3 regions of the Collimonas arenae genome follow, and region 2 is predicted to be linked to each of the others. Evidence: predicted binding sites of a transcription regulator. Region 2 holds the regulator's gene; each other region holds the start of a gene.
The links. The regulator sigma-54, encoded in region 2, starts transcription at its own class of promoters, with help from an activator protein. The targets are predictions, from matches to a motif close to TGGCANGNAANCTGCTTT.

Region 1 (10,174 bases), 2.7 Mb from region 2:
TAGTCTGGAATTGTAAAAAGCACGGAAAAACAACAGCTTGCCATATTGCTCACGGTCACTTTTTACGTGCGTTTTGATGTGCTGATTGTTGCTTGGGGTTGAAATATCATTTGAGTCGAGAGGTGTTTTTCGCAACAAACAATGCGCGCACAGTACGTCTTCTGCGTAATCGGCATTGCGGCGTTGCGGCGCAGGATTGCACTGTTTCCAATTTCATTCAAAGGCATTTCATGACACATCACATTCCAGCCATTGGCCTTGGCACTTTCCGTTTGCAAGGGCAAGTAGTCATTGACTCTGTGCGTAATGGCATCGATGCGGGGTACCGCCATATCGATACGGCCCAAATCTATGGCAATGAAGCAGAGGTCGGCCAGGCGATGGCAGAAAGCGGAGTCGCGCGTGACGCCTTGTTCGTCACCACCAAGATCTGGATTGAGAACCTCGGGCGCGACAAATTGATTCCAAGTCTCAAGGAAAGCCTGCGCAAGTTGCGGCTGGAGCAATTGGACCTGACGTTGATCCACTGGCCGTCGCCAAAAGATGTGTTGCCGGTTGCTGAATACATGGCGGTTTTGGCGGAAGCCAAGGCAACAGGGCTGACTCGGCAGATCGGGGTTTCCAATTTCACCAACGCCCAGTTGCAGCAAGCGATCAATACTGTCGGCGCGGCTGAGATCGCCACTCAGCAGGTTGAAATCCACCCATTCCTGCAGAACCGCAAGGTGGTGGAATTTGCCCGCAACCAAGGGATCCATGTCACGGCCTACATGCCGCTGGCTTACGGCAAGGTCATGCATGATCCGGTGATCGCGCGCATCGCCGAACAGCATCATGCCAACCCTGCGCAGATTGCCCTGGCATGGTCGCTGCAGCAAGGTTTTGCAGTGATTCCCTCATCTACCAAACGCGCCAATCTGGAAGCCAATCTGCAGGCCAAGGATATCGTCCTGTCTGCAGATGAGATGGCGCAGATCGCCGCGCTGGAACGCAACGAACGGCTGGCCAATCCGGACGGCCTGGCGCCGGTTTGGGACTAATGCTGCGTGGTCGAGTCGAAGGCAGGGTTAGCCGAATTTCACATCACAGCAATACGTCGGAAATGTCGCTCAAGCTGCGACAGTTTAATCAATTAAAGGAAACATCATGCGCATCAAATTACCCGGAAAAGTAGGATTCGGCACCGCCCCCTTGGGCAATATGTTTCGCGACATCCCGGTTCAGGAAGCTTTGGACACAATGGCTGCCGCATGGCAGAACGGCATTCGTTTTTACGACGCCGCGCCATTCTACGGTGCCGGCCTGGCTGAACTGCGCCTGGGCGACGCGTTGGCCAGCCATCCGCGTGAAGAGTACGTGTTGAGCACCAAGGTCGGACGCCTGATCCTGGATGAAGTGGAAGATCCCAGCACCCGCGACCTGGGTGAAAAAGGCGGCCTGTTCGTTCATGGCTTGCCGAACAAGGTGATTTACGATTACTCGGCAGACGGCACATTGCGCTCGATCGAAGACAGCCTCAAGCGCCTGAAGACAGACCGCATCGATTATGTCTGGATTCACGACATAGCCCAGGATTTCCATGGCGAGAACTGGCGCGAGGTGTTCGATGTGGCCATGAACGGCGCGGCCAAGACGCTGACGCGATTGAGGGAAGAGGGCGTGATCAAAGGCTGGGGATTGGGCGTGAATCGCGTTGAAGCTTGTACGCTGGCCATGCAGCAAGCTGACCCCGACGGCTTTCTGCTGGCTGGACGTTATACCTTGCTAGACCATCGGCAGGCACTGGAACAACTGATGCCGGCTTGCGTCGAACGCGGCCTTGGCATCGTGGTCGGCGGCCCATACAATTCAGGCATCCTGGCTGGCGGCGATCATTTCGAATACCAGAAGGCGACGCCGGAAATGATTGCCCGGGTCCAGCACATGAAGACTATCGCCGCCCGTTTTAACGTCGATATCAAGGCAGTGGCCTTGCAGTTTTCGCTAGCCCACCCGGCGGTGGCCGCAGTGATTCCAGGCGCCAGCCGGCCTGAGCGCATCGCAGAAAACCTGACCCTTGCGACAGCGTCGATTCCCGCCGATTTCTGGCTGGAATTACGTCAACAGGGGTTGGTGGCGGAGAGTGCGCCGTTGCCAGTCGTTTGAGGCATCGTTTTATTCCTCAATGAGTAATCGCTTCGCTGTCTAGCGTTTTTCCAGCAGGAAGTTGCGTTCGGGCGGCGGCGTCAAGCCGGCTGCGGCGCCGGTTTCGTCTTTCAGAAGGATGCCGGATAGTTGCCGCCGGAGCGCTTGTGTCAGCAGGTAATGCAGCTTGACCGCCGCCTCTTCATACGATAATCCGGCGGGCCGCACATTGGAAATGCAATTGCGGCTTTCGTCGGTCAGGCCTACCCGAGGCGCCCAAGTCAGGTACAGGCCCATGCTGTCCGGCGAACTCAAGCCTGGACGTTCGCCGATCAGGATCACTACCATTTTGGCGTTGAATATTTCGCCTACTTCATCGCCGATGGCGACCCGGCCTTGCTGAACGATGGTGAGCGGCGCCAGCGACAAATTGTCCGGCGCCAGCTTTGCCATGAGCGCGTCCAGAAAGGGCTGGGCATTCTGCGCAATGGCCAGCGCTGACAAGCCGTCGGCAATGACGATGGAGAGATCATATGATTCGTGCGGCGGATGGCTTTGATGCAACTCCAGCAGCATGGTGCGTGACGCAGCATTCAGCCGTCGTCCGAGATCAGGGCGCTGTAAATAGGTATCGCGATTTCCCGCTGCGCTTGATACGACAATGCAGTGGACGTCGGGATCGGCGTCGCGCAAGCTGTTTGTCAACGCCTTGACATCGAGCCTCAGATGCACCGCGTCCCGCGCTCTGGCGTGCGCCAGCTGGAATGCCAGTTGCGCTGAAGTCGGCAGGCTGACGCCGCTGCGGCCTAAGGCAATCCGGGCGTCGGTGAATTGCCGCAATTCCTGCCAGGGATTGTTGACCACCGTAAGATTCGGTTTTTTCATGAAAGCTTTCTCATGGCAAACGCAACAGCGCTTGTTGAAATGCCGAGGGCAGGGTATCGCCCAGTTTCACCGGCTCGTCTTCGGTAAAAATTCTCATCGCCTTCAGCCAGGCTTCAAATTCCGGTGCTGGTTTCAATCCCAGCAAGCGCCGTACATACAAGGCGTCGTGGAAAGAGGTGCTCTGGTAATTCAGCATGATGTCGTCCGAGCCGGGAATCCCCATGACGAAGGTGCAGCCGGCGTTGCCGAGCAGGGTCAGCAGTACGTCCATGTCGTTCTGGTCGGCTTCGGTGTGGTTGGTGTAGCAGACATCACAGCCCATCGGCAGGCCGAGCAGCTTGGCGCAGAAGTGATCTTCCAGGCCGGCCCGGATAATCTGCTTGCCATCGTACAGATATTCGGGACCGATGAAGCCGACCACCGAATTCACCAGCAGCGGCTTGAACTTGCGCGCCACCGCGTAGGCACGCGCTTCACAGGTTTGCTGGTCGATGCCGTGATGGGCGTTGGCCGACAACGCGCTACCCTGGCCGGTTTCGAAATACATGACATTGTTACCGACGGTGCCGCGTCCGAGCGAGAGAGCAGCCTCGCGCGCCTCCGCCAGCAACGCCAGGTTGATGCCGAAACTGAGGTTGGCAGCCTCGGTGCCGGCAATTGACTGGAATACCAGGTCCACCGGTGCGCCCCGATTGATGGCTTCTATCGTATTGGTGACATGGGTCAGCACGCAAGACTGGGTCGGAATCTGGTAGCGGTCGATGATGTCGTTGAGCATAGTGACGATCTTGATCACCTGCGGCACATTGTCGGTGGCCGGATTGATGCCGATCACCGCATCTCCGCTACCGTACAGCAGGCCATCGAGAATACTGGCGGCGATGCCGCTGCTGTTATCGGTCGGATGATTCGGCTGCAGGCGCGTCGACAGGCTGCCAGGCCGGCCGATGGTATTGCGGAAGCGGGTCACCACGCGGCATTTCCTGGCGACCAGGATCAGATCTTGCACACGCATGATCTTGGATACGGCGGCCGCCATCTCCGGCGTGATGCCGGGCGCGACCACGGCCAGCACGCTCTCGTCGGCTGCGTCGCTCAACAGCCAGTTGCGAAAATCGCCCACGGTCAAGTGCTTGATGCGAGTGAAGGCTGCTACATCGTGGTCATCGACAATCAGACGGCTGACTTCATCCTCCTCATACGGCACCAGCAGATCGTCGAGGAAGCGGCTGAGAGGTACAGCCGCCAGCGTCATCTGCGCCGCCACCCTTTGCTCCGCGCTGGCAGCGGCCAGGCCCGCCAGGACGTCACCGGAACGCGGTGGCGTGGCCTTGGCCATCAAGTCTTTCAGGTCGCGGAACTGATAGCTCCTGGCACCGACGATATGGCTGAACTGATGCTTGCTGTTACTCACGGCTGCGGTCCTCCATGCAATTGCGCGGGGCTTTCCTTGTGCGATGGCGCTGGGCTCAATAGTACGACTATTCGTTCTATTCCCGTTTATCAGGAACACCGCCAGGCCGCAAGCTGCGGGCGGGCCCAATTGGCAACGACGGTCTACTTTGGTTCCGCATTGAGAGAAAATGGTGCATGGTCATCTCGCTGAAGGTGCAAAGCTTACATTTTCCCGATCTTGAATGACGAAGAGCAAAATGTGTGCCGTTGTGGTGCACAATGATCGTCCGCCGGCCAGCAGGCTGTCTGTGAAAGCATGCGTGAACCTGGTTTCAAGAAAACACTGAATCCGAAAGATTGGTAAATTATTGGAATATGTGGGAGGGTATGGCAGGCGTTGACAAAACTTCTTCTCATCGTTTCTGAACGTTTCTGACTATTACGGCTCGGAACACTATTCGACAGACAACCATCTTCAGGAAAATTTCATGCAAAACAAGACAGTCACGTTGGCCTTGCAAGGCGGCGGTTCCCACGGTGCGTTTACCTGGGGAGCCCTGGACCGCCTGCTGGAAGATCCGCGGATAGACATTGAGGGCATTAGCGGCGCGAGCGCCGGCGCGATGAATGCGGTAGTGATGAGTTACGGCCTGGCGACCGGCGGCCGCGACGGAGCGCGTCAGGCGCTGGCGGATTTCTGGGATAGCGTCAGTACCCGCGACCTGTACAGCTTCATGCGGCCGGATGCCTTGAGTGAAGCCGGTATTGCCTCGCAGGCGACTTCATCGGCTCTGTTGAAGCACATGTTTTCAGTGACCCGCATGTTTTCTCCCTACCAGCTTAATCCGTTCGATCTGAATCCCTTGCGCGATATCCTTGGCAAGCAGATTGATTTCGAGCGTTTGCGGGCAGAAGGCAAAGTCAAGCTGTTCATCGCCGCGACCCAGGTCAGCACCGGCCGCTTGCGCATCTTCCGCAATGACGACCTGACGCAAGATGCTTTGCTGGCGTCGGCTTGCCTGCCTTCGATGCATCACGCGGTGGAGATTGATGGCGAAGCGTACTGGGATGGCGGCCTGACCGCCAACCCACCGATTTTCCCCTTGCTGCATTTATGCAATTCGCCGGATATCCTGGCGGTGCTGTTGCACCCGTTCCGGCGGCCGCTGACGCCCACCAGTACCGACGAGATCGGCCAGCGACTGAGCGAGATCAGTTTCAGTTCCACCTTTTTTACAGAACTCGGCGGACTGGCGCTGGCCAGACGCGAAACCGAAGCGGATCCGGAGGCACGCGGACATATGCACGATCGCCTGATGGAGTTGCAGATCCATGTGATCGACTCCGATGCCTTGATGAGCCAGCTGAGCGTCGCCAGCAAGCTGAACACTAAAGCGTCCTTTATTCACGCCTTGCGCGATGCGGGGAGAACGCGGGCGGAACACTGGCTGCAAGAGCATTTTTCCGGTGCGGAATTGCAATCTAATTTTGACCTCAGCCAATTTCTTGCCTGATTCTCGGCTTTGTCCTTGATCTAACCACCTCACTTATTCATGCATATGAAATTATCCCGCTCCGAATTTCTTCCGTTGCGCGGCCTGCGCTACCATGTACGCCACTGGGGCCGCGCCGGCGACCCGAAAATTTTCATGATGCATGGCTGGATGGATGTCTCGGCCTCGTTTCAATTCGTGGTCGATTGCCTGCAGCGTGACTGGCATGTGATCGCGCCTGACTGGCGTGGCTTTGGCCTGACGGAAGGGCCGCCGGTCGATAGCTATTGGTTTCCCGATTATCTGGCGGATCTGGATGCCATCTTGCAGCACTATTCCGGCGACCAGCCGGTCAATTTGCTCGGTCATAGCATGGGCGGTTACGCCGTTGGCTTGTATGCAGGCACGCGACCGCAGCGGATAAAGGCCTTGATTAACCTGGAAGGTTTTGGCGGCGAACACCTGGCGGCCGACCTCGCGCCCAGGCGCTACGCCAAATGGCTGGATCAACTGATCGAATCGGCAGCCTTGCAAAGCTATCCCGACCTGACGGCGGTGGCGGCGCGCCTGCAGAAAACCAATCCACGCTTGAGCGACATCAGGGCGGCGTTTCTGGCGCAGCACTGGTCGCGCCAGAATGATCTGGGACGCTGGGAAATCCTTGCCGATCCAGCGCACAAAATCATCAATCCGGTGCTGCCGCGCGTCGAGGAAATGCTGGCTTGCTGGCGCGCTACCACTGCGCCGGTGCTCTGCGTGGAGGCGGAGGAAACCAATATGTGGCAATGGATGGGCGGCAAGGAAACAATGCGCGGCGAGATCGATGGCCGTATCGCCTGTCTGCCGCACGCCAGGGCTGCGGTCGTCCGGGAAGCAGGGCACATGCTGCACCATGATCAGCCGCAGGCGCTGGCGCGCTTGATCGAGGATTTTTTGCAGGAATAGGGCACTTCCCGATGACGTGCTGTGGCCGGCGAAATGTGCGTTCGCAGCATATGCAGCCCAAGGAGCGTACAATCTTGGCATGGCAACGATTTTTAGCTGATTTGCAGCGGCTTTCAGCCATGCTACCGGTGTTTCCCTGTAGGACTAATGATGTTGAATGTTGATCTCCATTGCCACTCCAATGTTTCCGACGGTACTTTAACGCCGATGGCGGTAGCTGCACGCGCCAAGGCCAATGGCGTCGATATATGGGCCTTGACCGATCACGACGAAATCGATGGCATTGCCGAAGCCCGCGCTGCTGCGGCGGCGCTTGATCTGCGCTATGTGGCCGGAGTCGAAATTTCAATTACCTGGGCTGGCCAGACAATTCATATCGTTGGTTTGCAGATTGACGAAACCAATCCGCAACTGGTGCAGGGCCTGGTGTCAACCCGCGGTGGCCGCGAACGGCGCGCGCACGAAATGGCGGCGCAACTGGCGACGGTGGGGATTCCCGATGCCTTTGACGGGGCATTGAAGCACGTCGGTAATCCCGATCTCATATCGCGCACCCATTTTGCCCGCTATCTGGTGGAAATTGGCCGCTGTAAAGACACCAGCGAGGTATTCCGTAATTTCCTCACCGAAGGCCACCCAGGTTACGTGCCGCATTGCTGGGCGTCACTGACGCAAGCCGTGCAATGGATACGCGACGCCGGCGGCCTTGCAGTGGTAGCCCATCCGGGGCGCTACAAGCTGAGCGACCTGGCCTTTGATGCCTTCTTCAGCGAATTCAAGCAATTGGGCGGGGCGGGTATCGAAGTCATGACCGGCAGCCATACCCCGGATCAATATGACTATTACGCCAAGGTTGCTTCCAGATACGGTTTTCTCGCGTCGCGCGGTTCGGACTTCCACAGCCCGGCTGAATCGCGGGTCGACCTCGGCGCCTTGCCGCCTTTGCCTGATAGCGTTACCCCGATCTGGCATAACTGGTAATTTCTAGAATCTTAGGATTTACGCAAAATTCCGTCCGCGGCGTTATGCCTTCTAGCCGTACCTTCGCACTATCTTCGTCGGCATGCCTTGCTGACGAAACTTTACGTAAATTCTAAATTTGTTGATGGCTCGCTGTCTGTGATAAGTCATGACAGCTGCTGCGTCGCAACATAGTTACATCCTTTGCATGGCCATGATTCTGTACTACTCTGAAACAGAGCCTGTCGCACTACATTTGCAGTGACCAGTCGTTGCTGCGGCGACAGCGTAGCTGGCTGTATTGGCTTTTGAGGAGGTCATCATGGAACTTCACATGCATTCGCATCACCTGGAGCATCGCCTGCCAGACTGGCCGGCGGCCGCAGTCTCCGGTTTTGCCGCCGGTGCGGTCGTGATGGTGCTGGAACTGCTCTGGTCATCCATCTTCCTGGATACCAGTCCCTGGGCCACGTCGCACATGATTGCTGCCATCGTGCTGGGGCCGGATACACTGCAAACAACCACCTTCAGCGTCGGCATAGTCGCCGTGGCGCTGGCCACGCACTATGTGCTTGGTATTGTCCTGGGGCTCATCCTGGCCTCCATCATCGCGCCTTTCCACTTTGACTCTAGCGTCGGCATGATATTGCTGACCGGCGCTGTGTTCGGCCTGGTTGTCTATTTGTTCAATTTTTACGGCATGGTCCGCTTCTTTTCATGGTTTGCCGATATGCGCGGCTGGGCGACGCTGGCTGCACACCTGGTGTTCGGTATGTCGGTGGCGATCATCTACTGGAAGCTTGAACGGCCTTTAGGACAATAGCGGCTGCACACTGCGGCACCATTTTCCGGAGCGCAGACGGATCGGGAATACAATCCTGATCCGTTCGCGTAAGCATATGCGGAGCCAGGGCAAGCCGGAGCATGATTGCTGCGATCGGTCGCGGCTGTAAGCATTCAGAGAGTACTTCATTGCATTCGCGTCAATTCCGCGGACCGCTCCGCAGGAAAGAGGATAGCTATGGCCATGGCAGTTGCACTCGTCCTGATCGTTGTCGCTTCGGTGCTGTTTCATTTTTTCAGCCCGTGGTGGGCGACCCCGCTAGCATCGAACTGGCGGCAGATGGATGACACGTTGACCATTACCTTAGTCATCACCGGCATTTTCTTCGTCGTCATCAATCTTTTCATCGTTTATATCTTGCTGCGTTTTCGTCATCGCGAAGGGCAGCGCGCCGCCTATCAGCCCGACAATCGCAAACTGGAGCGCTGGCTGATCATCGGCACCAGCATCGCCATCATGGGTTTGCTGGCGCCCGGTTTGTTTGTCTATGCCGCCTATGTCACGGTGCCGGCCAATGCGGTGGACGTGGAAGTGGTCGGCCAACAATGGCAATGGCGTTTTCGTTATCCCGGCGCCAGCGGCAAGCTTGGCCGTTCCAGCGTGGCGCTGATCAGCGCCTCTAATCCATTCGGCGTGGACCCTGCCGATCCGGCCGGGCAGGACAATATCCTGATCAACAACAACGAGTTGCACCTGCAAGTCAACCAGCCGGTCAGGCTTCTGTTGCGCTCGCTGGACGTGCTGCATGATTTTTTTGTGCCGCCGTTCCGCGCCCGCATGAATATGGTGCCGGGCATGGTGACCTCATTCTGGTTCACGCCCGACAAGATCGGCCGCTATGAAGTCCTGTGCGCACAACTGTGCGGCGTCGGCCATGCCGGTATGCGTGGCTACGTGGTGGTGGAAGATGCCGCCAGCTTTCAGAAATGGCTGAAGGCGCAGCCGACGTTTGCCCAGACCATGGCGCCACCGGTTACAAATGCAATCGCCAGCGCTGCTGCGACTGCACCCATCGCCGGCGACGCACTGGTAGCGCAAGGCAAAGCCCTGTCCGAGTCGAAAGCCTGCGTAGCCTGCCATACGGTGGACGGAACGCCCCGTGTCGGTCCGACCTGGAAGGGTTTGTACGGAAAAACCGAAACCATGGAAAGCGGCGCCACGGCGCTGGTGGACGAAGCTTATCTGAAAACATTTATCCGTAATCCACAGGCGCGGGTAGTGAAAGGCTTTGCGCCGATGATGCCGAAAATCGAAATGAGCGATGCTGAACTGGAGGCGCTGGTGGCTTACATCAAATCGGTCGGCGCGGCGTCGGCCGCCACGCCGAAGCAGCAGGCGCAACAATAATCATCTGCTAACCAAGGAACGCCATGGCCTACGACGACGACAGCGCACACCACGATCATGGTCCGCAAGGCTTCTTCCGAAAATATGTCTGGAGCCAGGACCACAAGGTGATTGCAATCCAGTACGCCAGCGTCGCCATCCTGGCCGGACTGGTAGGGGTAGGGCTGTCTAACCTGATGCG
Region 2 (10,174 bases):
ATGATCGGCGCGTTCTATCAGCCGCAGGCGGTGATAGCCGATACAATGACCTTGCATACCTTGCCCGAGCGCGAGCTGTCAGCCGGGCTGGCAGAGGTGATCAAATACGGTGCCGTGATCGACGCCGAGTTTTTCAAATGGATCGAAACCAATATCGACAAATTGATGGCGCGCGATAATGCCGCGCTGGCCTACGCAATCCGTCGCTCATGCGAGCTGAAGGCCGACGTCGTGCGGCAGGATGAGCGCGAAGGCGGTTTGCGCGCGATCCTGAATTTCGGCCATACCTTCGGTCACGCGATCGAATCCGGCCTGGGTTATGGCAAGTGGCTGCACGGCGAAGCTGTCGGTTGTGGCATGGTGATGGCAGCGGATTTGTCGCATCGGCTTGGACACATTAACGCCATCGATAAAGAGCGCATATGCGCGCTAGTGCGCGCCGCTGGCTTGCCGACCGAAGCCCCCAACCTTGGCGCCCAACGCTGGCTTGAGCTGATGCAAGTCGACAAGAAAAACGAAGACGGCCAGATCAAATTCATCTTGATGAAACCCTTGGGCAGTCATTTGATCGCCACCGCGCCGCAAGAAGCGTTGCTGGCCACTCTTCAACAACTAGCTTCCGGAGACCTGCCGCGATGAATCAAGAAACGTCGCTCGCACCCTATGCCGCACATTCTGCACAATCGCGAGGACGTTTATTTGAGGAAGAAGCGCCCGGATCGCGTACTGAATTCCAGCGCGATCGTGACCGTATCATTCATTGCACCGCCTTCCGCCGGCTGGAATACAAGACACAGGTATTCGTCAATCATGAGGGCGACCTGTTCCGTACCCGTTTGACGCATAGTATCGAGGTTGCGCAAATCGCCCGCTCGATTGCGCGTAACCTGGGGTTGAACGAAGATCTGGTGGAAGCCATCTCGCTGGCTCACGATCTCGGCCATACGCCGTTTGGCCATGCCGGTCAGGATGCGCTGAACGACTGCATGGAAGGGCATGGCGGTTTTGAACACAATTTGCAGAGCTTGAGGGTGGTCGACAAGCTGGAGCAGCGCTACGGTGCCTTTGATGGCTTGAATCTGATGTTCGAGACGCGCGAAGGGATTTTGAAACACTGTTCGCTGGCCAACGCCAAGAAACTCGGCGATATCGGCCAGCGTTTCATACAACGCAAACAGCCGACGCTGGAAGCGCAAGTTGCCAATCTGGCGGATGAGATCGCCTACAACAATCATGACATCGACGACGGCTTGCGGTCAGGTTTGCTGACCATGGAGCAGATGAACCAGATCGATTTCTATGCGGAACACAGCCGCCAGGTCGAACAGTTGTTCCCGGGATTGAGCGGACGGCGGGCGATCAATGAAACTATCCGGCGCATGATCAATGCTCTGATCACCGACCTGATCCAGACTTCGCAGCAACGTATCCGGGATGCAGGACTGCAGACCGTCGACGATGTGCGCAATGCGCCGCCGTTGATCGCCTTTTCCGATAGCATGGCGCAGCAGGCTGCTTTACTGAAGCGCTTCCTGCGTGAAAATCTGTATCGTCATTACCTGGTTAATCGCATGACCGCCAAGGCGCGTCGCATTGTCGCAGAACTCTATGCCTGCTTTAGCGCGGAGCCATCGTTGTTGCCGCCCGCCTACCAGCTTGCGCAACGGGCAGCGGAACCGCAGCAGCAGGCGCGGGAGATCGCCGACTACATCGCGGGCATGACCGACCGCTATGCGATACGTGAACACCGGCGCCTGTTCCTGGTGGACGAAGGGCATTTGTAAGAGCACTTCGACGCTGTTTTCCATTTCTTGATCTCATTGCAATAAGTTGGGGTAGACTTTATCCCTGTCCATTTCACTTCATTGAGGATCAACTATGCGACACCTATATCAAACAGCAATCACATTGACTCTGGCGGTATCCGCATCCGCAGCCTTCGCCTTGTCGCTAAGCGATCTCAGCAACCAGGATGCCAGCAGCGGCCTCAAGGCAGCACTGCAAAAAGGCGCCGACGTCGCGGTCTCAAAACTGGGCGTGGAAAATGGCTTCCTGAATAACGACAAGGTAAAAATCGGCCTGCCCAGCGTGCTCGACAAGGCCATGCCCATCCTGAAGATGACCGGCCAAGGGCAGAAACTGGATGACCTGGTGGTATCGATGAACCATGCGGCGGAAGCGGCGGTGCCGATGGCCAAGCCCTTGCTGCTGAATGCGGTCAAATCAATGTCGGTGACCGATGCCAAAAACATCCTGACCGGCGGCGATACCTCGGTGACGGATTTTTTCCGGCAAAAGACCTCGGCCCAACTGGGTGAAAAATTCCTGCCCATCGTCAAAGGGGTGACCGACCGCAACGGTTTGTCGGGACAATATAACGCGATCATGGGGCAGGTCGGCAAAACCGGCATGGTGCCGGCGCAGCAATCGACGGTGGAGGGATATGTTACCCAACGTGCACTGGATGGTTTGTACACCATGATCGGCGAAGAAGAAAAAGCGATTCGCCAGGATCCGGTCGGCGCCGGCAGCGCGATCATCGGCAAAGTTTTCGGCGCTCTCAAATAGGCGGACTGCCGCAAACAGTAAAATGATTTACATGAATTAATTAAGAGGCGGCTTCAAACACAACTGGCTAGACGCTTCGACGAAGGCAGCGCGAGTAGTACGGCCAGGAGAGGCAGCAACCCCAGATGTGTTTGAAGCCGCTCTAAAGAGTTGAAAATAACAAAGGGCGCATTGACTGCGCCCTTGTTCATTCATTGGCGTGAGCAGTGCAGCTCATACGCCGGGATTGGCGGCCGGTTCAGGTCGTGGCTGGGAGGTCTTCCGGCAGGTGCTTGATCGCATCGTGCTGGTGATCCTGCATCTTGTCCTTGTACTTGATGACTTGGCGATCGAGCTTGTCGATCAGGGCATCAATGGCGGCATAAAGATCATGGGCGATACTCTCAGCATGCAAATCTTTTCCTTTAACGCGCAGATTGATTTCTGCTTTTTGGCGCTTTTCTTTTTCGGTGATTTTGTCGACCGTCAGGATCACGCTGATATCGATGACCTGGTCGAAGTGGCGTTTGATACGCTCTAGTTTGCTTTGTACATATTCGCGAATGGCAGGGGTTAACTCGAGGTGATGCCCACTGATGGTGAAGTTCATACAGCGCTCCTATCAAGAATATTGCTAGCGGTTCTGAACAGACTGCATCGAATCTTTAAGCGAACAATCCGCAGGGGACTGTTCTGGCAAGAGTCGTTAAATCACAAACAGCCGTAATGTCCGAACATAGCAAGGGTAAGCTTAACAATCAAACCAGAAACAACTACAAGGCCTTGCGCAGATTAACAGACGGAATTTTTAATGCTTCGCGATATTTTGCGACGGTGCGGCGGGCGACCACCATACCTTGTTCCGCAAGCATGTCGGCAATCTTGCTGTCAGAGAAAGGATTTCTTGAATCTTCCGCTCCTATGAGTTGCTTAATGAGTGCCCGTATTGCTGTTGAGGAAGCCTCTCCACCTGCCTCAGTAGCAACATGGCTGCCGAAGAAATACTTCAGTTCAAACATCCCGTGGGGAGTGAGCATGTATTTCTGAGTGGTTACACGAGAAATAGTACTCTCGTGTAGACCCAGTGTATCAGCTATTTCGCGCAACACAAGCGGCCGCATGGCGACCGCCCCGTGCGAAAAAAAGTTCCTCTGGCGTTCCACTATCGCTTGTGCAACGCGCAAGATAGTGTCGAAGCGCTGCCGCATGTTCTTGATCAGCCACTTGGCTTCCTGTAACTGGGATGTAAGGGCGCCGTCGCCCTTGCTCTGCTTTAAAATATTGGCATACAGGACATTCACCCTGAGCCTTGGCATGACGTCATTATTAAGCATGACCTGCCAGCCCTGTTTGCCGCGCCGGACGATCACATCCGGCACCACATAATCGGATGCATTGGCCGCGAACGGCGCACCGGGGTGCGGGTTGCATTGTTTGATGACGGCTTGCGCCTCGCGCAGATCCTCGTCGTCGCAATCCAGAGCCTTCTTGATTTTATTGAAATCGCGTTGCGCAAAAAGCATCAGGTGATCTTGCACAATCGCCAATGCCAGGCGACGCGTGACAAATGGCAATTTGACAAAGCGCCTGATCTGCAAGGCCAGGCATTCTGCCGCATTGCGTGCGCCGACACCGGCAGGATCGAAGCTCTGCACCATTTTCAACGCCATCGACAGTTCTTCGATAGCGATCTCCAGCTCAACCGGCAAGCGCCCCAGGATTTCTTCCAGCGACTCTTCCAGATAGCCGTTATCGTCGAGGGCATCGATCATCAGTTCGACCAGGGCGCGATCGCGCAGATCGTGCACTGTCTCGCGCATTTGGTGTTGCAGATGTTCGCGCAACGTGGATTCGTGGGCCTCCAGCTGGGGCCGCGCATCTTCATCGTCCGAGCTCTTCGCGCTACGCGCGATATCGTCAAAACTCCAGTCGCTATCGGCGTTCTCCGGAGCGCTCTCAGGCGCTGCGGGCGCATCGAAATTGGCTTCGCCTTCGGCCGGCGAGCTGCTGACCTCGCTGTCGCCTACCGGCGCATCCATGGTGGAGGTGCTGCCGCTGATGGCGCCATCAGCCAGCAGGCGCACCGAATTGTCGAGTGGATCGTCGACCCGCTCGAGCAGTGGATTGTCGGATAAGATCTGTTCCAGTTCCTGATGCAATTCAAGCGTCGACAGCTGCAACAGACGGATCGACTGTTGCAGCTGCGGGGTCAGCGCAAGATGTTGAGAGGTGCGAAGCTGGAGTGATTGTTTCATGGATTCCGTGCTGACAATTCACTGTTAACTAAATGCGAGACAACGTTAATTTCCGCTGCCGGACAGCGGCCTGTTCTGTCTCCGACTACATCATTCCGAATCCTGTGAACTTACATGCGGAAATGCTCGCCAAGATATACCCGGCGCACCGACTCGTCGGCGATGATGTCATCCGGACTACCGCTGGCCAGCACGCTGCCCTGGTTGATGATGTAGGCGCGGTCGCAGATGCCCAGCGTTTCGCGCACATTGTGATCGGTGATCAGCACGCCGATGCCACGTTCCTTGAGGAAGCGGACGATGCGCTGGATCTCGATCACCGCGATCGGATCGATCCCGGCAAACGGTTCATCCAGCAGCACGAAGCGTGGATTGGTGGCGAGCGCACGCGCGATTTCGACACGCCGGCGCTCACCGCCTGAGAGAGATAAAGCCTGGTTTTCACGCAGCTTTTCGATTTGCAACTCATGTAGCAGCTTGTGCAGCTGCTCGTCGATTTCGGCTTTGCTGAGCGCTTTGCCGTTGGGGCGTTGGAGTTCCAGCACAGCGCGGATATTGTCTTCTACCGTCAGCTTGCGGAATACCGATGCTTCCTGCGGCAGATACGACAGGCCCAGCACTGCGCGCCGATGGATCGGCAGACGCGAGATGTCGACGCCGTCCAGGTCGATCGCACCGCCATCGGAAGGCACCAGGCCGACGATCATGTAGAACGAGGTGGTCTTGCCAGCGCCGTTCGGCCCCAGCAAACCGACTACTTCGCCGCAGCGGACTTCGAGCGAAACGTCGTGGACCACCTGACGCGCGCCGTAGCTTTTTTGCAGGTCTTTGACAATCAGGGTGCTAGGAGCGGTCATGGCGTTGTTACCTTTGGCCGTGGTTGAATGACCGCACGAATCCGCCCTTTGCCAGCCTCGCTGACGCCGTTGACGGTGTTGTTGACGGAATAAAATTCAGTGCGGCTATCGTAGGAAATGAATTCGCCGTTGACTTCATCGGTCGGCTTGTCACCTTGCAAGCGGCGCATCTGCGCCTTCGAAAACAGTTTGGTGACTTCGGTTTTTCCATCGTATTCGATGCGTTCCGCGTGACCGTCAATCCACAAGTCGGGACCGCCGTCACGCTTCTGACGGAAAGTGGCCAGCTTGCCCGGATCCGCATACAGGGTGGCGAACTGATAGCCCGAAGGATCAGTGGTCACTACTACCCGGTCAGCATGCATCACCAGCGTGCCGCGGGTCAGGACTACATTGCCGGTGGCGACGTTGACCTGTTTGACATCGTCGTAGGTGAGCGTATCGGAGTCGATCAGGGTCGGTTTCTCCGAGTCGGCTTTTTCTGCATGAGCGACGCCTATGGCGCCAAGCAGCAGCAGGGAAAGAAAAAGTAATCGTTTCATGAAAAATCCTGGGTAATGAATAGGGGCCTACACATAAAATGTCTTGTTGATCCGCTTATTTTTTCGCTTCATCGGCGGCAACGCGCGGCGTACTGCGCAAGACGCCACGCACCTTGCTGAACAGCTTCAGTTCACGCGTGGAATTATTGAAATGCATGCCGGTGCCGTTCAAGGTCGACAGTCCCAAGGTAATTTCTACCGGCTTGTCGCTTTCCATGATGTCGTCGTCGGGTAATAGCAGCAGGTATTCCGTTTTCAGGTGGAAGTTGTCGGCCTTCGGCGTTTTTGGACGATCGGCATTGACGTTGCCGTACAGGTGCACCTTGCTGTTGTTGTCCTCAATCATGCCGCGGTCGGCGACCAGGTTCATCGGCGGCTTCTCCTTGTCCAGGCTGTGGATGACCGGTTTCTGCACGTCGAAAGAATCATTGACCGGATTGTGCGTCAGCAGGTCGCCGGCGATGTTGTAGCGCGGCTGTCCGGTGGGCGACATCTGGACATAGTTGAAATGCTCAACGTAATAGTCGGGCTCGGTGCGGGCCGGTTTCGGCAGCGAATCTTCGGTGTTCTTGTGCATGACTTGCAGCAGCCAGAAGCTGCCCAATGCCAGCAGGATGAACAGCACCAGCAGCAGCAGGAAACGAAAACGGTAAGTGGTGCGGAGATTTTTCATACCGGAGCCACGCCTGGCTGGTGGGGAGGCAGATAGGTCGCCAGTGTGGCGTCGTAGGTATTTTGCACCTGCATGATGATGTCGCAGATTTCGCGCGCTGCACCATGGCCGCCGCTGGCTTGCGTGACATAGTGGACACGGCTGCGCACATCGCGGTGGCCGTTCGGCACGCTGACTGCAAAACCGGCTTGCGACAGGATCGGCAAGTCGATCACATCGTCGCCGATGAAGCCGCAGTCATCCGCCGTCAGCTGTAGTTGCTCCAGCAGTTTGACAAAAGCCGCGTACTTGTCGTGTACGCCTTGCTGCACATGGGCGATGCCCAGGTCGCCGGCGCGACGACTGACGATGGCAGACTGACGGGCGCTGATGATCGCTGTGGCGACGCCGCTTTGCTGTAGCTGCTTGATACCGTGTCCGTCGAGAGCGTTGAAACGTTTGATCTGTTCGCCGTCGGCGCCATAGAGCAGGCCGCCGTCGGTCAGGATGCCGTCGACGTCGAAAATCATCAGGCGCACCCTCGCTGCGCGCACTCTGGCGTCCGCGCTTAAGACGTCTGCAGCGACGCCCTTGCCGTTGTTTGCATCGGTCGACATGGTGGCCGCCATCAGATTACCTTGGCGCGGGTCAGATCATGGATATGCAAGGCGCCGACCAACTTGCCGTCGGCGTCTGTCACCAACAACTGGTTGATACGGAATTCTTCCATCATCTGCACCGCATCGACGGCTAGCTGGTCCGGGCCTATGGTGCGTGGAGGGACATGCATCACGTCGGCGATTTTCAGCTTGGTGAAATCCTGCACCTGCTCGATCAGGCGGCGCAGGTCGCCGTCGGTAAACACGCCGACTGCATGGAAATTCTCGTCGACCACCGCCGTCATGGCGATGCCCTTGCGGGTGATTTCAAACAGCGCCACCGACATCGAGACATCTGCAGTCACCGCGGGAATCGCTTCGCCGCTGCGCATGACGTCGCGCACGTGGGTCAGCAAGCGGCGTCCAAGGGCGCCGCCCGGATGCGAGCGGGCAAAATCTTCTTCGCGGAAGCCGCGCGCATCCAGCAGCGCTACCGCCAGGGCGTCGCCCATCGCCAGGGTAGCGGTGGTGCTGGCGGTAGGCGCCAGGTTCAACGGACAGGCTTCTTGGACAACGCCGACATCCAAGTGCACATTGGCGAGTTGCGCCAGCGCTGAATCCGGTTTGCCGGTCATGGCGATCAAGGTGGCGCCCATGCGCTTGATGATTGGCACGATCGCCATCAGTTCGGCGGTTTCTCCGGAATTGGAAATGGCGATGAAGGCGTCATGTTCAGTAACCATGCCGAGGTCACCATGCGCCGCTTCAGCAGGATGGATGAACAGCGCCGGCGTCCCGGTCGAGGACAGCGTCGCGGCGATCTTGCGCGCGATATGGCCGGATTTCCCGATTCCCGATACGACCACCCGGCCGCTGCAGCCGAGCAGCAAGCCGATCGCCTTGGCGAAAGGATCGTGAGGGTTGTCGGAAATCCGGTTTTTCAGTGCAGTGATGGCATCTGCTTCGATTTGCAAGGTGCTGCGAGCAAGCTCCAGCGCACGTCCTGCATCGAATGTGACGGACAAGGTTTTGGGCGAAAGTGGGGCATCGGGTAGAGTCATCCCGAAAGTATAAACGAATTCCCAAAGCAAAAAACTTGCCAGTCCAGATCAGCTTCAATTAATCTGTGTTCAGTCCGTCCGCATTTGGCGTTGCTGCAACATAATATTGGTATTAAATCAATTTACATTTTAGGCGAAGATGCTTTCCGGACTTGAACTGACCATTTTATTGCTGGGCTCGGCGGTACTGGGCGTGGTGGCGTTCCGCAGTTTCCATTTGCCGCCGATGCTTGGCTATCTGGCGGTGGGGATCCTGATCGGACCGCATGCGCTTGGTTTTGCCGAAGACAACGCCACTACCCATGCGTTGGCCGAATTCGGCGTGGTGTTCCTGATGTTTTCTATCGGCCTCGAGTTTTCCTTGCCGAAACTGACGGCTATGCGGCATATCGTGTTCGGCCTCGGCATGGCGCAGGTGCTGCTGACTATCGGTGCGACCATGCTGTTCAGCTGGTTGATGGCGATCATCCTGCCGCAACTCACCAATATCAGCTGGCAGGCGGCGTTCGCCCTGGGTGGCGCGTTAACCATGTCGTCCACGGCCATCGTTTCCAAATTGCTGACCGAACGCATGGAACTGGAGAGCGAGCATGGCCGCCGTATTATCGGCATTCTGCTGTTTCAGGACCTGGCTCTGGTGCCTCTGCTGATCGTTGTGCCGGCGCTGGCTGAACATAACGGCAACCTGCTGGCGACGCTCGCCTGGGCCAGCGGCAAGGCGTTGCTGGTGTTGGCCGTGTTGCTGTTTTTCGGACAAAAGCTGATGCGCCGCTGGTTCCAGATCGTGGTGCGGCGTCGTTCGCAAGAGTTGTTCATGCTTAACTTGCTGCTGATCACCCTCGCAGCGGCCTGGATTACAGAGCGCGCGGGCTTGTCGTTAGCGTTGGGCGCCTTTATTGCAGGCATGCTGATTTCGGAAACCGAATACAAGCATCAGGTAGAGGAGGACATCAAGTCCTTCCGCGACGTGCTGCTGGGTTTGTTTTTTATCACCATCGGCATGCTGCTCAACCTGCGTCTGGTGGTTGAGCACTGGTGGTTGGTATTGTTGCTGTTGATCGGTCCGGTGTTGCTCAAGTTTGCCCTGATCGCCGGTCTGGCCAAGGTATTCCGCTCGTCCACCGGTGTCGCCTTGCGTACCGGTTTGGCGCTAGCGCAGGCCGGGGAGTTCGGTTTCGTGCTGCTCAACCAGGCGGGCGGCCTGCAGCTGGTCGACCCCTTGCTGGTGCAACTGATCCTGGCGTCGATGGTGTTGTCGATGCTGGCGGCGCCTTTTATCCTGGCCAAATCCGATGCGATCGTCATGAAGCTGTCCTCCAGCGAATGGATGATGCAATCGCTGGCGCTGACGCAGATCGCCACCCGTACCATGTCAACCAAGAAACACGTGATCATTGCCGGTTTCGGCCGTAGCGGCCAAAGCCTCGCCAAGCTGCTGGAAGAGGAGGGCATCGGCTATCATGCACTCGATCTCGACCCCGACCGGGTGCGCGATGCGCGTGCCGCCGGCGCCCATGTTTCGTATGGCGACGCTTCGCGCCGCGAAAGCCTGGTGGCCGCCGGGGTGCACCGCGCTGCCGCCCTGGTCATCACCTACGCCAGCACGCCGTCAGCCTTGAAAGTCTTGCATCATGTGAGCGAACTGGCGCCAGCCTTGCCAG
Region 3 (10,174 bases), 1.3 Mb from region 2:
TGGACATCGAAGAAGTTGCTGCCAGCCATCCTGAAAAAATTCATCAAGTCATCATCGATCCGGCTACCGGCCTGACCGACGCTGATGCAGACAGCATTTCGACCCTGATCGGCGTACCCGCAGGTTCCATCGCTGACGCACGTACCCAATTGCAAGGTCTGTACAAGGCATATTGGGATACCGATTGCTCGCTGGCCGAAATCAACCCGTTGATCGTCACCGGTTCCGGCAAGGTCATCGCACTGGACGCCAAGTTCAATTTCGATCCTAACGCGCTGTACCGTCATCCGGAAATCGTTGCTTATCGCGATCTGGACGAAGAGGATGCCGCTGAAATCGAAGCTTCCAAGTTCGACCTGGCCTACATCTCGCTCGACGGTAACATCGGTTGCCTGGTGAACGGCGCCGGTCTGGCCATGGCGACCATGGACACCATCAAGCTGTTCGGCGGCGAGCCTGCCAACTTCCTCGACGTCGGCGGCGGCGCCACGACTGAGAAAGTGACTGAAGCATTCAAGATCATGCTGAAGAACCCAGGCCTGAAAGCTATCCTAGTCAACATTTTCGGCGGCATCATGCGCTGCGACGTTATCGCCGAAGGCGTGATCGCTGCATCCAAGGCCGTTTCCCTGACAGTTCCGCTGGTCGTCCGCATGAAGGGCACCAACGAAGAAATCGGCAAGAAATTGCTGGCCGAATCCGGCCTGCCGATCATCTCGGCGGACAGCATGGAAGAGGCGGCGCAGAAGGTTGTTGCTGCTGCCAACGGTAAGTAATAAATAACAAGGAACAACTATGTCGATCCTGATCAACAAAGACACTAAAGTCGTCACCCAAGGCATCACCGGCAAGACCGGCCAATTCCACACCCGCGGCTGCCGCGATTACGCAAACGGCAAGAACGCTTTTGTCGCCGGCGTGAATCCGAAAAAAGCCGGTGAGGATTTCGAAGGCATTCCGATTTTCGCTAACGTTTCCGAAGCCAAGGCCGCCACCGGCGCCAACGTCTCGGTAATCTATGTTCCGCCAGCAGGCGCAGCAGCAGCAATCTGGGAAGCCGTCGAAGCCGAACTCGACCTGGCCATCTGCATCACCGAAGGCATTCCAGTACGCGACATGCTGGCGTTGAAAGACCGCATGGCAAAAGCCGGCAGCAAGACTTTGCTGCTAGGCCCTAACTGCCCAGGTCTGATCACACCAGACGAAATCAAGATCGGCATCATGCCGGGCCATATCCACAAGAAAGGCCGTATCGGCGTGGTATCCCGCTCCGGTACCCTGACTTATGAAGCAGTCGGTCAGTTGACCGCACTGGGCCTGGGCCAGTCGTCTGCAGTCGGTATCGGCGGCGATCCGATCAACGGCTTAAAGCACATCGACATCATGAAGATGTTCAACGATGATCCTGACACCGATGCAGTCATCATGATCGGCGAAATCGGCGGTCCGGACGAAGCCAATGCTGCTTACTGGATCAAGGACAACATGAAGAAGCCGGTGGTCAGCTTCATCGCTGGCGTTACAGCTCCTCCAGGCAAGCGCATGGGCCACGCCGGTGCGTTGATTTCCGGTGGCGCCGACACTGCGCAAGCCAAGCTGGACATCATGGAAGCATGCGGCATCACCACCACCAAGAATCCATCGGAAATGGCGCGTCTGTTGAAAGCAATGCTGTAATTTTCGTCAAATCGGCATCCGGCGCAGTTAAGTGGGGTCAGAATTTTTTTTCGCGATCTTTGCGAAAATTACTCTGACCCCACTTAACGGGCAACGGAGTGCAGACTGAAGCAAGGGAGCCATGGCTCCCTTTTTTATTTATACTCAATCACATCTTTTTCGCAGCTGTGGCATCCTGATGGCAGGCCATTGCAGAGACAGCAATTTGTCTTGCCGTGCCTAGCAGAACCAAGGAAAATGCTTGTAATCCGGCAATCGCCTAATTTGTCCTATTTTTCTCACCGAAACTCTGAATGTCCCGACATATGCCGCTTGAGTTTGCCGCCAAAACGGATATTGGCATGGTGCGAGTACAAAACGAAGACACCGTCGTCGTCGATGCTGCCTTGCAGTTGGCGATTTTGGCCGACGGCATGGGCGGTTACAACGCCGGTGAAGTCGCCAGCAGCATCGCCACCGTCGCCATCCAGGAAGAAATCGAAAGCCAGTTGCAGGAATACCGCCGTCTGCAAAAGCCGGAAGACGAAATGCCGACCCGTCTGTGGCTGATGCAAGCCGTGCGTCAAGCCAACAGCACTATCATCAACGCCGCCCGTCGCGAGCCGGAATACCGCGGCATGGGCACCACCCTGGTGGTGGCATGGTTCCAGCCGGAAGGCAGTGTCAGCATCGCCCACGTCGGCGACTCCCGCGCCTACCGTATCCGCGACGGCTTGCTGGAACAGCTGACGCGAGATCACTCCTTACTGCAAGAACAGATTGATGCCGGCCTGATCCGCGCCGAGGATGCGCAATTTGCTCTCAACCGCAATATCGTCACGCGCGCAGTCGGTATCGACTATCAGCTGGTAGTGGAAGTCCATCAGCATGACGTCCAGGCTGGCGATCTTTATCTGTTGTGTTCAGACGGCTTGTCGGACCGCATTGGCGACGGCGATATCAGCAACATCATCAGCGACGCACAGGGCGATCTCAAGATGGCATGCACCATGCTTATCAATGCTGCCAACCAGTCGGGCGGACAGGATAATGTATCGGTGATCCTGATCAGGGTGGCGGAAAACGAATAGACCCGGTTGCTAGATTGCCAGCAGCTGGCTACAGGCGAAGCGACAGCCAAGCCCGCAACATAAATCCCGAATTTTGAGTACGATTTCCCTAAAACAACATTAAACTAGGGGTTTGTTAAATCTTGTTAAATCCGATGCTTGCAATGTTTGACCAACGCCAACACCAATAGCCGTGAGCCGATGTGCGGTATTGTTTTAATAACTGACAGATAGCGTTACCCGAGAGAGATAGGAATGGCGAAGATCATCCTGACCAAAGGCGGCACCGTAATACAAGAGATGACGCTCACCAAAGAGCGCACCACCATCGGTCGCCGCGCCCACAATGACCTGGTCATTGACAATCTTGCCATCAGCGGCGAGCACGCTGTCATCATTACTATCTATAACGACTCGTTTCTGGAAGACCTCAACAGCACCAACGGCACCCAGGTCAACGGCCATCCGGTCACCAAACATTTCTTGCAGCACAACGATGTTATCCAGATGGCCAGGTACAAATTGCTGTACCAGGTCGATACAGATGAGGAAATCAAGGATAACCGGCCGAAGATGTTCCCGGTGCCGCGTCCGGATGCCACGATTACTGTGCTGGACGGGCCTAGTGCGGGTAAGGAAATGTTGCTGACCAAGGTGCTGACTACTATTGGGCGCCCTGGGATTCAAGTGGCGATCGTCACACGCCGGCCACATGGCTACGAATTGACACATGTCGAAGGGCAAACCTATACGCGGGTCAACGATACGCCGTTGAGTGCAGGAGCACGAGCTCTGAAGGATGATGATGTAATAGACATCGCAGGGACGCTCATGCGTTTTTCCTGGAAATCGGCTTAAGCGTTTGTTGGCCGTTTGTGCTGAACTTCTTTCCCCGCGCTCGCATTGTTCAGTAGTGTACAAAATTTCGCATTATTCAACTATTTCATGAGGCTTGTCCCTGTTACATGGACTCAATCTGGATTTTAAGTCTGTAGCCAATTCCAGTTACCGCGATAGGCGGTAATACTTGCTAGCATTTGGCAAGATGACCTTGGACGGTATGCCAGATTCGCGATATATCGTGAGGCAATGTAGTTTCTTTATGACAAAATTTGTCATCGGGTAACAAGAAATCTGCCAAATTTCCTCACTTTTCTAGATGTCAGACTTTAAAAAACGCGATTTTCAACTGGCACAGACATTGCTGTATGTCCTGTGCAGTGAAGCCCCCTTTTATTAACTGGAGAAACAAATGAAATCGATGAAAATGATTAAGCGCGCACAGCGCGGTTTTACCCTGATCGAATTGATGATCGTTGTTGCGATTATCGGAATTTTGGCTGCTGTTGCTATTCCGCAATATCAAAATTACACCCAACGCGCCAAAGCTGCTGGTGGCCTGACAGGATTGGATAGTTTTAAAACAGCAGTTGGAATGTGTTCACAAGAAACTGGAACGCTCGTTGGTTGTAGTGCTGGCGCAAATGGTATCCCAGCTATTCCAGCCGGTACCGCTGCTGATCCTCTTCCAAAATATGTCACGGCTATTGCTTCAATCACGGATGGTGTAATTACTGCAACATTGGAGGCAACCGATGCTAGTGGAACAGCGGATGCCCTCGTTTTAACACCACTCGTTGGTACAAGCGGCAGCAACCTGACCTGGAATATGACAGGAACTGCCTGTGACGCAGGTAAGCGTGGCCTTAAATGCTAATGTGAATTGACTGGGTAGGGAAGTGTGATCTCCTACTCACACCGTAGAAAAACCACAGAATTGAGTTTTTAAAATACTTGATTTGTGGTAATACCGCTCAGTTAATTACTGAGCGGTATTTTGTGTCACCGTTATTCAGCAGTCCAGTCCCCCGACTTGCCGCCATGTTTTTCCATCACCCTCACATCGGTAATCACCATTCCCCGATCCACCGCCTTGCACATATCGTAAATCGTAAGCAAGCCGATCTGGACCGCGGTTAGTGCTTCCATCTCAACTCCGGTCTTGCCCACGGTTTCCGCCTGTGCGTTGCAGGTGATGCTGGAATTGCCTTCATCAATACTGAAATCGACAGTAACCCGCGTCAGCGCCAAAGGATGGCACAAAGGAATCAGATCGCTGGTGCGCTTGGTCGCCATGATGGCGGCAATACGTGCGATTCCAAGCACGTCGCCTTTCTTTGCCGTGCCAGACTGTATCAAGGCCAGCGTTTCAGCTTTCATACGGATACAGCCGCTGGCGACTGCGATGCGGTGCGTGTCATTTTTGCTACCCACATCGACCATGTGGGCCTGGCCGGATGCGTCGAAATGAGTCAGGTTGGTGGATGCTGGGGTTTTGTTGGTCATGGTGATATTTTCTGAAAATAATGTAGTCAGACTAGCTTTTGATTTGCTTTTGTTCGGCGTCACTTGCTGAATATGGATATGGGGCAATTATCCTCTGTTAGTATCATAGCATTGCACTTTTTGACGCTGGTGGCCGCGCGGTCGGAAGTACGTGGCGAGGTCGGTTTTATCAGTATTCATTCGGGTTGGTTGCCGGCGCATGAAGCCGGCTCGCAGTTTTTCGCCTAAAAAAAGCACCATGTGAGTAACGTAATTGGTTAGGAAAAAATGGATGCCCTGAGGTATCGCCGGTCTCTTCCCACTTTTTCTGTTGCATATCTGGTTGTATTCGCGGTATTGTTCAGCCCGTTGTTGTTCTTCCCATTAGTTCCTGGCGCCGGTTTTCATGACAATCAGCGCATTATCGAAATTTTCTGTTCGACAGCAGCGATTATTGTCTTTGCGCTCTACCTGGCGAGAAATATATCGGTCAACTGGTCCGGCAATATTCGCTTGATCTGCTTGCTCGTCATTTTTTTTGCACTCGGCTTGGTTTCCAGTCTGTTTGCCTATTCAATGCGACACGCTCTTTTTGAATGGGCAAATTCCCTGTCGTTATTCGGGATGTCCTACATAATCGCGCGCGAGGTGGCTCGCGAGAGTGATGCCCTTTTTGATCAGATATTGCGATTGTGCGGCATAGGATGCACCTTCTATATTTTCGTCGAAATCGTCATATACATAGCCATCATAGCGACAGGCCGACAGCCGTCGAATGGAGGGCTAATCTTCGGATTTAATAATTACCGCTTTTTTAACCACGTTCAAACGATTACTTTGCCACTTCTGTGCCTATGGAGTAGTCGCGTTGATGGTGGAGGGAAAAAAATGTTTGCCTGGGGCGTTGCCTCGATATGGTGGACACTTCTTTTTTTATCTGCCAGCCGTGGAACTTTTATTGGCGTACTTGCCGGTATTTGCGTGACTTTGTTTTATCTCAGAAAAGCGGCCTTTCCATGGTGCAGGCAGATACTGTGGACGGCGATGACTGGCTTGGGTTTATATTTCTTGTTCTACGTGCTTGTGCCACTTTCGCTGGGCTTGCAACCGTTCGGTTTTTTATTTTCGGTGCTCGACCGCACCATTGAAAATCCCAGTTCCAGTCGTTGGAGGTTATGGGTACGCGCATGGGAGATGACGCTAGCCTATCCTTGGCTGGGGGCTGGACCCTTGCACTTTGCGCATTACAGTCGCGACGCGCAGATTGGCGCACACCCCCATAACTGGGTGCTGCAGATTGCTTCTGAATGGGGTGTCCCAGCTTTGCTTTGCCTGATAACAGCCATTGCGCTTGGATTTAAGAAGTTGCTGGCGGTGCGTAAGCACCTGGAACCTATAGACAGCAAAAGCCATTTAACGCTTGCTGCACTGCTGACTACCGCTGTGGCGATTCTGGTCGATGGCTTGGTGTCGGGGTTGATTGTCATGCCGACCAGCCAATTGTGGATTGTCTTGTACGTTGGTTGTGCCTGGGGGTGGACCGCTGCGATGACGCCAGTAAAAGTGGTGACTGCAATGCGTTTGTCTCCGCTTGTGCGAATCGGAGGGCTGATCGGCGTCGTAATGCTGATTTATTTTATCTGCAATGGCTTGTGGCCGGAAATCGGTAACTTGCCTTTCTACGAAGAAAAAAATCTACAAAAGGACATTTATGCGGATCCGGCGTACCGTCCGCGGGTCTGGCTTGGTGGTTATTTCTAAAGCGCTGCTACTTGCCGGATGTGGAACAATTATCCTCTGTTAGTATCAGAGCATCGTGATTTTGACTCCAGCCAGCACTTGATGACTCGACTAACGCGATTTCCACTGCGAATACTGTTTATCGCGCTAGTCGGCGCCTGTTTTACATTGCCGTACGCACCGGCAGCGGCTGCGCAAAACCTGCCGACTTTAGGCGACACCTCACGCGAAACGCTATCGCCGCTGATGGAGCGCAAGCTTGGCGAGGAAGTCATGCACGATATCCGGCGCGATCCCGATTACATGACCGATGCGCCGCTGCTGGAATACCTGAACAATTTCGGCTGGACGCTGGTCAACGCTCGGCCGGACGTGCGTGGCGAGGCGGGTTTTGATTTCTTTTTCTTTGCGGTGCGCGATCCGGTCTTGAATGCGTTTGCCTTGCCGGGGGGCTTCATCGGGGTGCATTCGGGTTTGTTGCTGGCGGCGCAAAGCGAGTCTGAGCTGGCTTCGGTGCTGGCGCATGAAATCGGCCATGTGGCGCAGCGCCATATTGCACGCATGGTGGGCAGCCAGAAGCAGGATTCGATGATCGCGCTGGCGTCAATGTTGCTGGGCCTGTTGACAATGCGTGGCAGCCCGGATGCTGGCGCGGCGGTGATGATGGGTGGCACGGGCCTGGCGATGCAGCGGCAGTTGAATTTCAGCCGCGACGCCGAGCGTGAGGCGGATCGCATCGGGCTTTCTATCCTCGATGCGGGCGGTTTCGATACCAGCGGTATGGTAGTGTTCTTTGGTCGCTTGCAAACCGCTTCGCGTAATTATTCGGATGCGGTTCCGCCGTATCTGCTGACACATCCGCTCACCACCGAACGCATCGCAGATATCGAAGCGCGCATTCGCGAGCAACGTTATCGGCAGCATGCAGACAGCCTGGATTTCCAGTTGATCCGGGCGCGAGTGCGGGTGCTGCAGGACGATACCGAACTGGGCCGGCGCGAGGCGCAATTTTTCTTCGAGACGCAGCTGAAGCAAAATACCAAGCAGCAAATCGTCGCGGCTAAATACGGTATGGCTTTCCTTGCCTTCAAGCAGGAGGATTACGGCAAGGCGGAAGCGTTGCTGGAAGAGGCTATGGCTGCAGCCGCGCCAGCCAGAAAGAACCTGGTCCTGACCGATCTGGGGATAGAAATCATGCTGGCGACCAAGCGCGAGGCGGAGGCTTTGAAGTTGGTGGAACAAGCGCAGCTGCAATATCCTTTATCGCGCGGCTTGGCGCATCAGTATGCACGGGTGCTGATTGCATCCAAGCGTTTGGATGAGGCGACCAAATATTTGCGCGAACAGGCGCAGCTGTATCGACAGGATGCGGATGTGCAGGATTTGCTGGCCCAGGCGTATTCGGCGCAGGGAAAGAGGGCGTTGCAGCACATGGCTCTGGCGGAGTCTTATGTGCTGACGGGGAGTGTGCCGGCGGCGCTGGACCAGTTGCGGATTGCTCGTAACGCGCCGGATGCAGGGTTTTATGACCAGTCCATGATTGACGCGCGGGAGCGGGAGTTGCAGGCGCGGTGGAAGGAAGAATTACAGGCTTCCAAAGATCGCTAGATTGGCCTGGGTTTGCTCACAAAACCAAAATGAGGCGCAATATTCGCCGTTGAAATTCTGCTTATCGCTATTGCTGTCTCTGCATGCTGCCAGGTCAGGATACGTTGATCGTCGGGCGTAGCCAGCCATTCCAGCAAAGCTTCGTCGCTGACGATTGATCCGTCCATGCGCAACTGAGTAATACATTCCGCCAGATCGCGGTCGTCAATCGCGGCGACTTGTGTCGCTGAAATCAGCAGCAGCCGGCCGTCTTCCGTCAGCATCACGGCTTCGATTGTCCCCATCGCTTCACCGGTTTGCAAGACATAACCCTGCCGCGGATCGGTATGGGCGATGTACGGCGTCAGCGCCAGATCGACATAGACCCGTTGCGGTCCGTTCTGGAAATACCAGCAGCCTTGTTCATCCGCCTTGTAGTTGCGATTGATGAACCCCACCAACGCGGTATGCATGATCTTGTCGCCAGGCAGATTTTGCCGCTGCGCTGATTCATCGCGCATGCGCCAGGCGCCGCGTGCGTCGAGCCCCAGCCAGCCATGGCAATGCGGAACGTTCGGCCATTTCTGCATGGCCTGCAGGACGATCTGGTCCATCTCAGGTATCCAGTAAAAATTGCAGCATGCGTTGTGGCAGCCAGTCCAGCCGGCCGGGTGGACCGCCGACGGCGAAACCTACGTGGCCGCCTTGTTCCGGATATTCGAGAGTGACGCTGGAGGCGGCTTTGGGCGGCAGATGGCGTGGTGGCAGGAAAGGATCATTCTTGGCGTTGAGCACCAGCGTCGGTATCGTAATGTCGTTCATCACCAGTTTGGCGCTGGCGCGGTGCCAATAATCTTCGGTGTTGCGAAAGCCGTGCAAGGGGGCCGTGACGATATTGTCGAATTCGTAGAGGTCACGCGAACGCAGCATTTTTTCACGGTCGAACAGACGCGGGAATTGCTGCAGTTTGTCGAGCGACTTGCTTTTCATGGTGCGCAAGAACGAGCGCGTGTACACCATGTTGAAGCCGTGCGACAAGGCTTCGCCGCCGCCAGCCAGGTCGAGCGGCGCAGAAATGGCGCATGCGGCGTCGACGATCTTGGCTTCATTTTGCGATTCGCCAAGCCAGCGCAGCAGTGCATTGCCGCCCAGCGAGACACCGGTGGCGTAGAGTTTGGTGAATTGCTTTTGTGCACGGCTGGCTGCCAGCCGACGCAGTATCCAGTCGACTTCTTCGGCGTCGCCGGAGTGATAAAAACGGGGCGCCTGGTTGATTTCACCTGAGCAGCCACGGAAGTGCGGTACCGCACCGGACCAGCCCAGCGTCGCCAGTTGCGCCATCAGCGCGCGGCTGTAATGGCTGTCGGATGAACCTTCCAGGCCGTGAAATAGCACCACCAGTGGTTGCCCGGGTTGGCCGTCGACGAAATCGATATCGATGAAATCGCCATCCGGCGTATCCCAACGCTCGCGCCGGTACGCTACCACCGGTTTGCTGATGCAGGTGGCGGGGTAAATGGTTTGCAGATGGCCGCCGGGCAGCCATAGCGGCGCCGGATAGGCGCCGGCAGAAATGGGCGAAGAGGGGGAAGCGGAAGAACTCATGCGACTACTGTATACCTATCTTGTGTTTGATTTCTCGCGTTTAATGCAAGGTAGTGCTGGACACCGTTTCTTCCGGCGCCGCTCCGGGTGCGACTGAGGCGTGATGCAGCACGATGCGCCAGCCGCGCGGCGTCTTCATGTAGATATTGGTCGCCAGGATGTGCATGTCGCGATCGGAGTCGCTGGCCTGA

Region 1: LT85_RS15180 (ethanolamine ammonia-lyase subunit EutB) is a predicted target of sigma-54. The motif match lies at 4,654-4,671, and genes of this name have one in related genera.
Region 3: LT85_RS27425 (pilin) is a predicted target of sigma-54. The motif match lies at 3,917-3,934, and genes of this name have one in related genera.

The regions. Positions count from the first base shown of each region.
Region 1 covers NZ_CP009962.1:3,441,801-3,451,974, reverse strand. The annotation lists gene dkgB (2,5-didehydrogluconate reductase DkgB) at 231-1,040, shown strand; gene LT85_RS15190 (aldo/keto reductase) at 1,147-2,145, shown strand; gene eutC (ethanolamine ammonia-lyase subunit EutC) at 2,185-3,009, opposite strand; gene LT85_RS15180 (ethanolamine ammonia-lyase subunit EutB) at 3,020-4,423, opposite strand; gene LT85_RS15175 (patatin-like phospholipase family protein) at 4,893-5,918, shown strand; gene LT85_RS15170 (alpha/beta fold hydrolase) at 5,964-6,842, shown strand; gene LT85_RS15165 (3',5'-nucleoside bisphosphate phosphatase) at 6,993-7,823, shown strand; gene LT85_RS15160 (hypothetical protein) at 8,125-8,625, shown strand; gene LT85_RS15155 (cytochrome c oxidase subunit II) at 8,824-9,993, shown strand; gene ctaD (cytochrome c oxidase subunit I) at 10,017-10,174, shown strand, end outside.
Region 2 covers NZ_CP009962.1:525,316-535,489, forward strand. The annotation lists gene aroKB (bifunctional shikimate kinase/3-dehydroquinate synthase AroKB) at 1-639, shown strand, start outside; gene LT85_RS02265 (deoxyguanosinetriphosphate triphosphohydrolase) at 636-1,784, shown strand; gene LT85_RS02270 (DUF4197 domain-containing protein) at 1,879-2,568, shown strand; gene hpf (ribosome hibernation-promoting factor, HPF/YfiA family) at 2,807-3,157, opposite strand; gene LT85_RS02280 (RNA polymerase factor sigma-54) at 3,321-4,802, opposite strand; gene lptB (LPS export ABC transporter ATP-binding protein) at 4,913-5,659, opposite strand; gene lptA (lipopolysaccharide transport periplasmic protein LptA) at 5,656-6,201, opposite strand; gene lptC (LPS export ABC transporter periplasmic protein LptC) at 6,257-6,874, opposite strand; gene LT85_RS02300 (HAD hydrolase family protein) at 6,871-7,470, opposite strand; gene LT85_RS02305 (KpsF/GutQ family sugar-phosphate isomerase) at 7,482-8,513, opposite strand; gene LT85_RS02310 (cation:proton antiporter domain-containing protein) at 8,653-10,174, shown strand, end outside.
Region 3 covers NZ_CP009962.1:4,876,455-4,886,628, reverse strand. The annotation lists partial or broken gene sucC (ADP-forming succinate--CoA ligase subunit beta) at 1-776, shown strand, start outside; gene sucD (succinate--CoA ligase subunit alpha) at 796-1,677, shown strand; gene LT85_RS21520 (Stp1/IreP family PP2C-type Ser/Thr phosphatase) at 1,971-2,747, shown strand; gene LT85_RS21515 (FHA domain-containing protein) at 2,982-3,584, shown strand; gene LT85_RS27425 (pilin) at 3,979-4,443, shown strand; gene moaC (cyclic pyranopterin monophosphate synthase MoaC) at 4,575-5,072, opposite strand; gene LT85_RS21500 (O-antigen ligase family protein) at 5,340-6,812, shown strand; gene LT85_RS21495 (M48 family metalloprotease) at 6,894-8,399, shown strand; gene LT85_RS21490 (DUF2946 family protein) at 8,396-8,992, opposite strand; gene LT85_RS21485 (YheT family hydrolase) at 8,994-9,983, opposite strand; gene LT85_RS21480 (YybH family protein) at 10,024-10,174, opposite strand, start outside.